One region of the Streptomyces sp. NPDC059567 genome, then DNA from elsewhere that is predicted to be linked to it. Evidence: predicted binding sites of a transcription regulator. Region 1 holds the regulator's gene; the other holds the start of a gene.
The links. Region 1 encodes HspR, which represses chaperone genes until heat shock. Its sites were predicted from a motif close to TTGAGNNNNNNNNNCTCAA; they were not measured.

Region 1 (6,232 bases):
CCGAAGCCATCTCTCGCCGGAAGACCCGGTCGTCCGGCGGCACGGTCATGCGTCCGCGCCCGCCGGGGAGGAGTCCCACACCGGATCGGCCTGGGCTGCCGGGGAGACGTCCCACACCGGGTCGGTCACACCCGCCGGAGACACGTCCCACACAGGATCACCGGCGGGAGCGACATCCCACACCGGATCACCGGGAGCGGCGACAACACTGGCAGGAGCGCTGTCCCATACCGGGTCGCTGGTGGCCAGCGCTCCCACTGCCGCCGCCCCTATGAAGACGGAAGCAAGTACCGAGCGAAGCAGTTTTCTGGACATGAGCGGCTTCGACCTCACTTGATGGTTTCCTCTCCCCCGCGTACAAGACGATGGCTCAGTCTTTGCGCTTCCACCACCAGGGCAATGCATCATGTTCCTGAAATACAGGATCCTGGGGGGTGTTCAAATGCCGCAGAACGAATCAGAACCGACACATCCCCACGGTCATGTCGATCTCTGTGCAGCCGGATCGGACTTGTACGCCAGTGCGTTGCGTACCGGGCGAATAACCAGGAGCGAGGCAGAAGCCGCGCCCTGCCTCATGGACCTGGCACTTCTCCACCCCGACGCCGACGACCCCGCGTGGCTGCGGCCGGTCCCACCCTCGGCGGCACTGGCCCGGCTCGTCCACCCCCTGGAGCGGGAAATCCAGGAGCGCCGCAGCCTGGCCTTGGGACTCTCCAGCGTTTTCGAGCCGTTCATGGCCATCAGTGCCCAGGACCCCTCGACGACCCACGCGATCACCGTCCTCGAAGGCATCAACCGCATCGACGCCGTCCTCGGCCGCGCCACCGCCGAGTGCTCGCAGGAACTGCTGACCATCCAGCCCGGCGGCGGACGCAGCGAACACACCCTCAACACCGCGCTCCACCGCATCCAGCCGCTCCTCGAACGCGGGGTCCGCGTCCGCACCCTCTACCAGCACACGGCCCGCCACAGCCACGGCATGCAGGTCTATCTGGAACAGGCCGGCATGGACCGGCTCCAGGTCCGGACCCTGGAGGAGTCCATCGAGCGGCTCATCATCATCGACCGCTCGGTGGCCCTGATACCCGCCCGCCAGGACCGCCAAGTCGCCCTGGAACTGCGCCATCCCGGCCTGGTCGAGTATCTCGCGACCGTCTTCGAACAGTCCTGGGCCCGCGCCACCCCCTTCGGCGAGCAGGTGCCCTACGCGCAGACCCAGGACGGCATCAGCGGCATCCAGCGCTCCATCGCCAAGCTCCTCGTCGAGGGCCACGTCGACGAGGCCATCGCCCGCCGGCTCGGTATGAACGTCCGTACCTGCCGCGCCCACATCGCCAAGCTCGCCGCCGCTCTCGGCAGCGGCAGCCGAGCCCAACTCGGCTACCTCATCGCCCAGTCCGGAATTCTGAACCAGGACCACTGACCACCATGTACGTACAGATCGACCTGGACGACCAGGCCGGAACCCTGCGCGTCTCCGCGCACGGGATGCCGACCGTGGAGCTCGTCCGGGCCCCGGGAACCACCCCCGACCCGCACATCCCCATCGGGACCCGAAGGCGCGACCTGCTCACCCTCACCGTCGACGGCGAGCCCGCCCGCATCCGGCCCTCGCGAGGACGGCTCCTGCGGCGCTCGTACCGCGTCGACGTCCGTGTCGGCGGTGTGCGCTACCGGCTCGTGCCGTGCGGCTACATCGACAGCCGGCTGATCCGGGACGGACGCCCGCTCGGCACCCTGGAGTCCTCCGGCGACGGCCGCGTCGACGAGGACTGGGCTCCCGGAACCGAGCCCGAGCCCCTGGACCGGGCCGTCGGCACCGCCCTCGCCGCCGCCTTCGGCACCGGCGCCGCGCCCTGGTGGGAGACGCTCGGGGACATCATCGCCGAGCTCACCCCGTAGCCCCGCACACACGTAGGCCCCCTCCCGTGGGAGGGGGCCTACGCGCCGTTCTCGAGAACTACTCGCCGCCGGGGCGCTTGGGGCGCCACACCACCAGCGCGCTCGCCTGCTGCACGTCGGTGTACGGCACCAGGTCCCGCCGGTACGAGGCGTGCACCTGCGCCTCGCGCTGACGCATCGCCGACGCGGCGCCCTCGACGGCCGCCGACAGTTCGGCGACCCGCTGCTGGAGCGCCGCGACCTGGTTCTCCAGCTCGATGATGCGCTTGATGCCCGCCAGATTGATGCCCTCGTCCTGCGACAACGCCTGCACCGTGCGGAGCAGTTCGATGTCACGGGCCGAGTAGCGCCGGCCCCGGCCCGCCGTGCGGTCGGGCGAGACCAGACCGAGGCGGTCGTACTGCCGGAGCGTCTGCGGATGCAGGCCCGAGAGCTGGGCCGCCACCGAGATGACGTACACCGGCGTCTCGTCGGTCAGTTCGTACGGATTGCGGCTGCGTCCCGGTCTGCTGTCCATCGGGTCAAGCTCCCTTCGCGGCCTGGAACAACTCTGCCCTGGGGTCCTCGCCCGCCGTCGCCTGACGGTAGGTCTCGAGGGCCTCGCGGGCCTTGTCGTCGAGCTCCTTCGGCACCGCGACCTCCACCGTCACCAGCAGATCGCCGCGCGTACCGTCCTTGCGGACCGCGCCCTTGCCGCGGGCGCGCATGGTCCGGCCGTTGGGGGTGCCGGCGGGCAGCTTCAGCGTGACCGCCGGGCCGCCCAGGGTCGGCACCTTGATCTCGCCGCCGAGCGCCGCCTCGTCGAAGGTGACGGGCACGGTGACGGTCAGGTTGTCGTCCTTGCGGCCGAACACCGGGTGGGCGTCGACGTGGACGACGACGTACAGGTCGCCGCTCTGGCCGCCGCGCTCGCCCGGCGCGCCCTTGCCCCGCAGCCGGATCCGCTGGCCGTCGGAGACTCCGGCGGGGATACGGACCTGCATGGTGCGGGAGGACTTGGCCCGCCCGCTGCCCTTGCAGACCTCGCAGGGGGTCTCGGCGATCAGACCGCGCCCCTTGCAGTCCACGCACGGGTCGGTGAGCGAGAAGGATCCGCTGCCGCCGCGCGAGACCTGGCCGGTGCCGACACAGGTCGGGCACACGCGGGGGGTGCCGTTCTTGTCGCCGGTGCCCGAACAGGCCTTGCAGGGCGCCTGTGAGGACATCCGCAGCGGCACGGTGGCGCCGTCCACGGCCTCGGTGAAGCTGAGCGTCACCTCGGACTCGATGTCCTGGCCGCGGCGCGGCTGCGTGCGCGTACCCGCGCCGCCGCCCGCGCCCCGGTTGAACAGTCCGCCGAAGACGTCGCCGAGGCCGCCGCCGAAGCCGCCGGCCCCGCCCGGGCCGCCGGGACCCTGGGCGCCGCCGAAGAGGTCACCCAGGTCGAAGTTGAAGTTGCCGCCGCCCGGGCCTCCGGCACGGAAGCCTCCGTTGCCGAAGAGCGCGCGGGCGTCGTCGTACTCCTTGCGCTTCTTGGGGTCGCCGAGGACGTCGTTCGCCTCGGAGATCTCCTTGAAGCGCTCCTCCGCCTTGGTGTCGCCCTTGTTGGCGTCCGGGTGGTTCTCGCGGGCGAGCTTCCGGTACGCCTTCTTGATCTCGGCGTCGGTGGCGTCCTTGGGGACGCCGAGAACCTTGTAGTAGTCCTTCTCGACGAAGTCCTTCGTGCTCATCGACGTCCCTCCTCTCGGACGATCTTCGCGCTAGCCCTCTTCGGGGCCACCGCTCTCCTCGTCTGCCGACTTCTCTTCCTTCGCGGCCGGCGTCGCCCCGGGCTGGGGCTCGGCCACCGCCACGCGCGCGGGCCGGATGGTCCGCTCGCCGATCCGGTACCCCGGCTGCAGGATCGCCACGCAGGTCGTCTCGGTGACATCCGGCGCGTACGAGTGCATCAGGGCCTCGTGGATCGTCGGGTCGAAGGGCTCGCCCTCCTTGCCGAACTGCTGCAGCCCCATCTTGGCGGCCACCGTCTCCAGCGACTCCGCCACCGACTTGAAGCCGCCCACGAGTTCGCCGTGGTCCCGGGCCCGACCGATGTCGTCGAGCACGGGCAGAAGCTCCGTCAGCAGGCCCGCGACCGCGATCTCCTTGACGGTGACCCGGTCCCGCTCCACCCGACGGCGGTAGTTCTGGTACTCGGCCTGGAGCCGCTGGAGGTCCCCGGTGCGCTCGGAGAGCGCGCTGCGGACCTGGTCCAGCTGGGCGGTGAGACCTGCGGTCTCGGCCGAGCTCTTGCTGCTTGCGTCCCCGGCCGGGGCCGCCGGGCCCTCCTCCGTGGAGGGGGCCTCGGCGGCGTCGGCGGCGTCGTCAGGGGTGGCGCCGGAGGGGACGTCGGGCTGCTCGTCGAAGCCCGGGGTCTCCTCCGTCATCAGACAGCGCCGCCCTTCGGCTTCTCGTCGTCGACGATCTCGGCGTCGACCACGTCGTCGTCGGCCTTGGCCTCGCCCTGCGGGGCGTCGCCGCCGGCCGCCTGGGCGGCCTGGGCGTCGGCGTACATGGCCTGGCCGAGCTTCTGGGAGACGGCCGCGACCTTCTCGGTGGCGGTACGGATCTCCGCGGTGTCCTCGCCCTTGAGCTTCTCCTTCAGCTCGGCGACGGCGGTCTCGACCTCGGTCTTGACCTCACCGGGGACCTTGTCCTCGTTGTCCTTGAGGAACTTCTCCGTCTGGTAGACGAGCTGCTCGCCCTGGTTGCGGGACTCGGCGGCCTCGCGGCGGGCGTGGTCCTCGTCCGCGTACTTCTCGGCCTCTTCGCGCATCCGGTTGACCTCGTCCTTCGGCAGCGAGGAGCCACCGGTGACGGTCATCTTCTGCTCCTTGCCCGTGCCCAGGTCCTTCGCGGTCACGTGCATGATGCCGTTGGCGTCGATGTCGAAGGCGACCTCGATCTGCGGGACGCCGCGCGGGGCCGGCGGCAGACCGGTCAGCTCGAACATGCCGAGCTTCTTGTTGTACGCCGCGATCTCGCGCTCACCCTGGTAGACCTGGATCTGCACCGACGGCTGGTTGTCCTCGGCCGTCGTGAAGATCTCGGACCGCTTGGTCGGGATCGTGGTGTTGCGCTCGATGAGCTTGGTCATGATGCCGCCCTTGGTCTCGATACCAAGCGACAGCGGGGTCACGTCGAGGAGCAGGACGTCCTTGACCTCACCCTTCAGCACACCGGCCTGCAGGGCGGCGCCGATGGCGACGACCTCGTCCGGGTTCACACCCTTGTTGGCCTCCTGGCCACCGGTCAGCTCCTTGACGAGCTCGGCGACGGCCGGCATACGGGTGGAGCCACCGACGAGAACGACGTGGTCGATCTCGGACAGGTTGATGCCCGCGTCCTTGATGACGTTGTGGAACGGCGTCTTGCAGCGGTCCAGGAGGTCGGCGGTCAGCTGCTGGAACTGAGCGCGCGTGAGCTTCTCCTCCAGGTGCAGCGGGCCCTCGGCGGAGGCGGTGATGTACGGCAGGTTGATCGACGTCTCGGTGGAGGACGACAGCTCGATCTTCGCCTTCTCCGCGGCCTCGCGGAGACGCTGGAGAGCCATCTTGTCCTTGGCCAGGTCGACGCCGTGACCGTTGGCGAACTGCTTCACCAGGTAGTCGACGACGCGCTGGTCCCAGTCGTCACCACCGAGGTGGTTGTCACCGTTGGTGGCCTTCACCTCGACGACGCCGTCGCCGATCTCCAGGAGGGACACGTCGAAGGTGCCACCACCGAGGTCGAAGACGAGGATCGTCTGGTCGTCCTTGTCCAGGCCGTAGGCCAGGGCGGCCGCGGTCGGCTCGTTGACGATGCGCAGGACGTTGAGGCCCGCGATCTCACCGGCCTCCTTGGTGGCCTGACGCTCGGAGTCGTTGAAGTACGCCGGGACGGTGATGACCGCGTCGACGACCTTCTCGCCCAGGTACGCCTCGGCGTCGCGCTTCAGCTTCTGCAGGATGAAGGCGCTCATCTGCTGCGGGTTGAAGTTCTTGCCGTCGATCTCGATCTTCCAGTCGGTGCCCATGTGGCGCTTGACCGACCGGATGGTCCTGTCGACGTTGGTGACCGCCTGGCGCTTGGCGACCTCGCCGACGAGCACCTCGCCGTTCTTCGCGAAGGCGACGACGGACGGCGTGGTCCTGGCGCCTTCGGCGTTGGTGATGACGGTGGGCTCGCCGCCTTCGAGAACGCTGACGACGGAGTTAGTCGTGCCCAGGTCGATGCCGACCGCACGTGCCATTTCAATTCCTCCAGCTGACTGACTTGAGTGGAACTGACTCAAGGATGCATGACGACCCTCGGCACGTCAACAGACCTG
Region 2 (6,232 bases), on a different contig from region 1:
CGGGGCCAGGGCGATCTCCAGGACCTGGCGGACGTCCGTGACCGGGTGGACCTCCAGCTTCTCCAGGATCTCCGCCGGGACGTCGTCCAGGTCGGCCTCGTTGCGCTTCGGGATCACGACCGTCGTGATGCCCGCGCGATGGGCCGCCAGGAGCTTCTGCTTCAGGCCGCCGATCGGGAGGACCCGGCCGGTCAGGGAGACCTCGCCGGTCATCGCCACGTCCGTGCGGACCAGCCGGCCGGAGAGCAGCGAGGCCAGCGCGGTCGTCATCGTGATGCCCGCGCTCGGGCCGTCCTTCGGGACCGCGCCCGCCGGGAAGTGGATGTGCGCGCCCCGGTCCTTGAGACCGGTCACGGGCAGCTCCAGCTCCGCGCCGTGCGAGCGGAGGAAGGAGAGCGCGATCTGCGCGGACTCCTTCATCACGTCGCCCAGCTGACCGGTGAGGGTGAGACCGGCCGCGCCCGTCTCCGGGTCGGCGAGCGAGGCCTCCACGAAGAGGACGTCACCGCCCGCGCCCGTGACGGCCAGTCCGGTCGCCACGCCCGGCACCGCGGTGCGGCGCTCGGCCGGGTCCTGCGCCGACTCGGGCACGTGGTGCGGGCGGCCGATCAGCCCGCGCAGATCGCCCACGCCGACCGAGAACGGCAGCTCACGGTCGCCCAGTTCGTGCTGCGCCGCGACCTTCCGCAGCAGCCGCGCGATGGACCGCTCCAGGTTCCGTACGCCCGCCTCACGGGTGTACTCCCCCGCCAGCTTCCGCAGCGACGCGTCCTCCAGGACCACCTCGCCCGGCTCCAGGCCCGCCCGCTCCAGCTGCCGGGGCAGCAGGTGGTCACGGGCGATGACGACCTTCTCGTCCTCCGTGTACCCGTCGAGCCTGACCAGCTCCATCCGGTCGAGCAGCGCCTCCGGGATGGCCTCCAGGACGTTCGCCGTCGCCAGGAAGACGACGTCGGAGAGGTCCAGTTCGACCTCCAGGTAGTGGTCCCGGAAGGTGTGGTTCTGCGCCGGGTCCAGGACTTCCAGGAGCGCGGCCGCCGGGTCGCCCCGGTAGTCGGAGCCGACCTTGTCGATCTCGTCGAGCAGGACCACCGGGTTCATCGACCCGGCCTCCTTGATCGCCCGGACGATCCGGCCCGGCAGCGCGCCGACGTAGGTACGCCGGTGGCCGCGGATCTCCGCCTCGTCCCGTACGCCGCCGAGCGCCACCCGGACGAACTTCCGCCCCATCGCGTGCGCGACGGACTCGCCCAGCGAGGTCTTGCCGACACCGGGCGGACCGACCAGGGCCAGGACGGCGCCGCCGCGGCGGCCGCCGACCACGCCGAGACCGCGCTCGGCGCGCCGCTTGCGCACCGCCAGGTACTCGGTGATCCGCTCCTTCACGTCCTCCAGGCCCGCGTGCTCGGCGTCGAGGATCGCCTTGGCGCCCTGGATGTCGTACTGGTCCTCGGTCCGTTCGTTCCACGGCAGTTCGAGGACGGTGTCGAGCCAGGTGCGGATCCAGGAGCCCTCCGGGGACTGGTCGCTGGACCGCTCCAGCTTCTCGACCTCCTTGAGGGCCGCCTCGCGCACGCTCTCGGGCAGGTCGGCGGCCTCGACGCGCGCCCGGTAGTCGTCGGACTCGTCGCCGTCCGTCTCGCCGTTGAGGTCGCGCAGCTCCTTGCGTACGGCCTCCAGCTGGCGCCGCAGCAGGAACTCGCGCTGCTGCTTGTCGACGCCCTCCTGGACGTCCTTCGCGATGGACTCGGCCACGTCCTGCTCGGCCAGGTGCTCGCGCAACTGGGCCGTGGCGAGCTTGAGGCGGGCGACCGGGTCGGCCGTCTCCAGGAGTTCGACCTTCTGCTCGACGGTGAGGAAGGGCGAGTAGCCGGAGTTGTCGGCGAGCGCGGAGACGCCGTCGATCTGCTGGACCCGGTCCACGACCTGCCAGGCGCCGCGCTTCTTCAGCCAGCTGGTGGCCAGAGCCTTGTACTCCTTGACCAGTTCGGTCACGGCTCCGGGCAGCGGATCGGGCACGGTCTCGTCGACGACGCTTCCCTCGACCCACAGGGCAGCGCCGGGGCCGGTGGTGCCGGCGCCGATCCTGACGCGGCCGCGGCCGCGGATGAGCGCGCCCGGGTCGCCGTCGGACAGCCGGCCGACCTGCTCGACGGTGCCGAGGACGCCGGTCCCGGCGTACGTCCCGTCGATGCGGGGCACGAGGAGCACCCTGGGCTTGCCCGTATCGGATCGCGCGGCGGCCTGGGCGGCCTCCACCGCGGCGCGTACGTCGTTGTCGGACAGGTCCAGCGGCACCACCATTCCGGGCAGCACGACCTCGTCGTCGAGCGGCAGCACAGGCAGAGTGAGCGGTGAGGACGTCGAAGCCATGATCTCCCCTTCGGCAGTCAAGTTGAGCTATGTGGACTCAATGCACGTGAGCCGCCGAATGTTCCCCCGGCCCCGTTCGCTCTGAGCGATCGCTCTCCCACCCAGGTGAAGGATGGCGTGTAATACCTCCATGGATATGGCGTCTATTACATCCGCGTGGGTGGCCGGCTGGACCGTCTCGCGCGGCACCCCGCCCGCCGTCGTCGAGCCCTGGGGCTACCGGATCGACGTGGGCCTGCCGACGCACGTCTTCCGGCATGTGCTGCCGGCGCCGGACGCGATCTCCGTGGGCAAGCTCTGCGCGGAGATCACCGAGCCGAACGCGTGGCTGAAGGTGATGGCGGGGCCGGAGGAGGTCGCGGAGTGGATCACCCCGGGGTGGACCGTCCCGGACGATCCGGGCTTCATGATGACCAAGGCGCTGGACGCGGGCGCGCGGCCGCCGGCGCCGGAGGGGTACGCGCGGACGACGGAGACCCGGGACGGGGTGATACGGGTCCGGATCGTGGCACCGGACGGCACGCTCGCCGCCTCCGGCCGGCTGGCGCCGACGGGTGTGACGGCGGTCGCCGACCAGATCGAGACCCACCCGGAGCACCGGCGCCGCGGCCTGGGCGCCAACGTGATGCGCACCCTCGAAGCGGCGGGCGCGCAGGCGGGAGCGGTGACGGGCGTCCTGTCGGCGACGCGGGACGGCCTGGCGCTCTACGACTCCCTGGGCTGGCGCCACGAGGGCCCGCTGACGGGGATCGTCCGGGGCGCGTGAAGAGCCGGGGCCGCGTGGTCCGAAGCCGGGGCCGGCAGGCGCGAGGATGCGCACCGCGCGCCCCCGGTTCACCCGGTGCTCCGCGAGGTGTGAAGGAAAGGTGCGCGGAACTGCAACCTCCATACCCGCCCGGCGCGTTCAGTCGTCGTGACGACCAGCTACCCCGGGTGCGGGCAGTGCATCGAGGACAGGAGCCCCGGCGGGCCGCCCGCCGACGGCGACGTGGACCATGCCGAGGAGGTCGCCTGCGACACCCATCTCGTCCATGCCGTCGCCGACGGCGACAAGGACGCCCTGTCTCGACTGTTCTCCCGGCACGCGGGCCCGCTCTTCGCGTATCTGTCAAGGCCCGCGCCGCCCGCGGCTGCGGGAGTGGCTCGTGGCCCAGCGGGAGGCCGAATCACCGGACGGTACGCCGGGAGGAGGTGTCTGCGACGTCCAGGACCGAGCCCGTGGCCGGGACCGGGTCCCGCGCCCCCGTCCTTGACCCGCTCGCTCGCCACGGCATCCTCGCCCCCACTCCCGAAAGCAGCCCTCGCATGACCGAGCTCTCGCCCCCCACGACCGGCCCGACCTCCATGGCACCCGGCGCCCCACAGCGCCATCTCCCGAGCCCTGGGTCGCCGCGTACGCCCGTGGGGAGCTCTCCCACGATGTCCTCGGCCATGCCGAGGCCCACCTCGAACGGTGCCGCGCCTGTGTCGACGCCGTGACCTCGCCGTACGCCGCGGACCGCGCGGCCCCCGCCTCGACGCCCTGCACAAGGCCCTGGTCAATCGGCTCGGCTGAGGGGATGCTCGGACCCATGATGCTCAGGGACGTGATGCGCAGGAGGCGGTACGCGGGACGGATCCGGGCCGCGTCGGTGGTACTGCTCCCGGTGCTGGCGGTGGCCGGCTGCGGCGGCCAGGACACTCCGAAGCCCCCGGTCGCGACCCAGGACGGCACGACGAAGCCGGTGCCGACGGGCACCGGGGGCACCGCGCCGCCGGTTCCGACGAGTTCGGACGGGACCGTGACGAAGAACAAGGAGCACGGTCCGCGCGAGGTCCTGGTGACGGTGAACGTCAGTGGCGGTCTGGCGGGCGTCGACAACCAGCTGACCGTCCACTACGACGGCAGCTACACGACCCGCTCCGGCACCGAGTCCCCGCGCAGCGGCCGCATGACGCCCGCCGAAGTCGCGGAACTGCGTGGGGCGTTGGAGGACCCGGCCTACGCGAAGGTGCCCGCGCGACCGTCGGGAGAGCCGGTGCACGACGGCTTCACCTACGTGGTCACGTACGACTACCGGGTCGTCGTCAGCGCGGACGGCGACCGCTCCGCGGCGCTGCAGCGGGTCCTCTCGGCCCTCCCCGACGGCGGCCCGCCGACCGGCCCCTGAGCCCTCCCGAGCCCCGGTTCGGACACGGCGTGAACCGCCGACCGCCCTGCGAGCGATAGTGGGGCGTGAGACTGTTGCGCCCCGAACGGGGAGAAGAACGGGACGACTCCGCGCTGTTGCGCGCGGTCGCCCGAGGAGACGCCGAGGCGCTCGCCGTGCTGTACGACCGGCACGCGGGATGGCTGCACGCCCGGCTGGCGCGGCGTTGCACGGACGAGGAGACCGTCCGGGAGGTCCTCCAGGACACCTTCGTCACGGTCTGGCGCTCCGCCGGTTCCCACCGCGGCCGGGGCGAGGCCGGCGGCTGGCTGTGGGTCGTCGCCGCGCGCCGCCTGGTGGACGCCCAGCGCGCCAGGGCCCGTGCGGAGCGCGCCGCGCCCGAACCGATCGCCCCCGTCCCCTCCGCGGAGGACCGGGTCCTCGCGGGACTGGAGTACGGGGACGTCGGCGCCGCGCTCGACCGGATCTCGCCCGAGCTGCGCGAGGTCCTGCGGGCCACCGTCGTCGACGGGCTGACCACGCGGGAGACGGCCCGGCTGCTGGGGATACCGGAGGGCACGGTGAAGACCCGCGCCCTGCGGGCCCGTCGCGAACTGCGGGCCGCCCTCGGCCCGCACGCCCTGGGAGGCACCGCATGACCGCGCCGTGGCACGTGACCGATTCGCTGGCCGCCCGGTACGCGTCGGGTTCGGCGGCCGAGCCCGACGCCTGGTCCCTGGAGAAGCATGTCGAGGTGTGCGGAGGCTGCGCGGTCCGCGTCTCCGCGGCGGTCCGCGCGGCGGGCTCGGGTCCGGTCCTCGCGGACGTACGCGCGCAGCTCCTGGAGACGGTACGCGCGGATGCGACCGCCCGCCGGGGCCGAGTGCCCTGGCGGCTGGGCGTGAGTTCGAGCGTCGGTACGGGCGGGCGCCGCCTCTCCCCCGCTTCCCGTTGGGCGCGGGTGCTCTGGGCCGTCGGCCCCGCGCTGCGCGGGGCATGGCTGGTGGCGGTGCTCGTCGTGGTCGCCGCCGCCGTCGGGCTCGCGTACGGCGGGGGGTTCCGGGATGCGCGGCCGGTGCTGCTCGCCGTCGCCCCGGTGCTGCCGCTCGCCGGGGTGGCCGTCTCGTACGGACGTCACGCCGACCCGATGTACGAGATCGGCGTGGCGACGCCCTCCGGCGGGCTGCGTCTGCTGCTCACCCGGGCGGCGGCCGTGCTCGGTGTGTGCGTGCCGGTGCTGACCGCGGCCGGGGCGGTGCTGCCGCCGGTCACCGGCGTGCCGGGCGCCGCGGCCTGGCTGCTGCCGGCGCTCGCGCTGACGCTGGCGGCCCTTGCCCTCGGTTCCTTCGTGGGGTGCCGGGCGGCCTCGGGCACGCTGGCCGGCGGCTGGCTGCTCGCGGTGACCGGGCCGGTGCTCGGGCAGCCGGGGGCCACGGCCGAGCTGGCCCGGTACCTCTCGGGCCCGGCCGTTCAGGGCGGTTGGGCCGCGGCCGCCGTCGTCTGCGCGGGGCTGCTGGCCCTTCGACGTCGTTCCTTCGACCACCTGGAGACCCGGTGACCACACGCAGCACACGGACCGAATGGAGCACGCGGTCCACGCCGGCCTCCGCGCTCACGACGGTCGCGGCGACCGGGCTGACCGTCCGGCACCGCCGCACCGTCGCGCTCGACCGCCTCGATCTGACCCTCGGCCCCGGCATTCACGGCCTGCTCGGCCCGAACGGCGCGGG

Region 2: the regulator HspR is predicted to act here: its motif matches at 2,396-2,414, upstream of lon (endopeptidase La).

The regions. Positions count from the first base shown of each region.
Region 1 covers NZ_JBHWBS010000028.1:53,659-59,890, forward strand. Annotated here, with positions in the region: gene ACFVZW_RS15575 ((2Fe-2S)-binding protein) at 1-49, opposite strand, end outside; gene ACFVZW_RS15580 (helix-turn-helix transcriptional regulator) at 443-1,426, shown strand; gene ACFVZW_RS15585 (hypothetical protein) at 1,432-1,905, shown strand; gene ACFVZW_RS15590 (heat shock protein transcriptional repressor HspR) at 1,964-2,422, opposite strand; gene dnaJ (molecular chaperone DnaJ) at 2,427-3,614, opposite strand; gene grpE (nucleotide exchange factor GrpE) at 3,645-4,310, opposite strand; gene dnaK (molecular chaperone DnaK) at 4,310-6,154, opposite strand.
Region 2 covers NZ_JBHWBS010000041.1:45,489-51,720, forward strand. Annotated here, with positions in the region: gene lon (endopeptidase La) at 1-2,373, opposite strand, end outside; gene ACFVZW_RS19780 (GNAT family N-acetyltransferase) at 2,534-3,139, shown strand; gene ACFVZW_RS19785 (hypothetical protein) at 3,278-3,457, opposite strand; gene ACFVZW_RS19790 (hypothetical protein) at 3,945-4,523, shown strand; gene ACFVZW_RS19795 (RNA polymerase sigma factor) at 4,589-5,161, shown strand; gene ACFVZW_RS19800 (zf-HC2 domain-containing protein) at 5,158-6,060, shown strand; gene ACFVZW_RS19805 (ABC transporter ATP-binding protein) at 6,138-6,232, shown strand, end outside.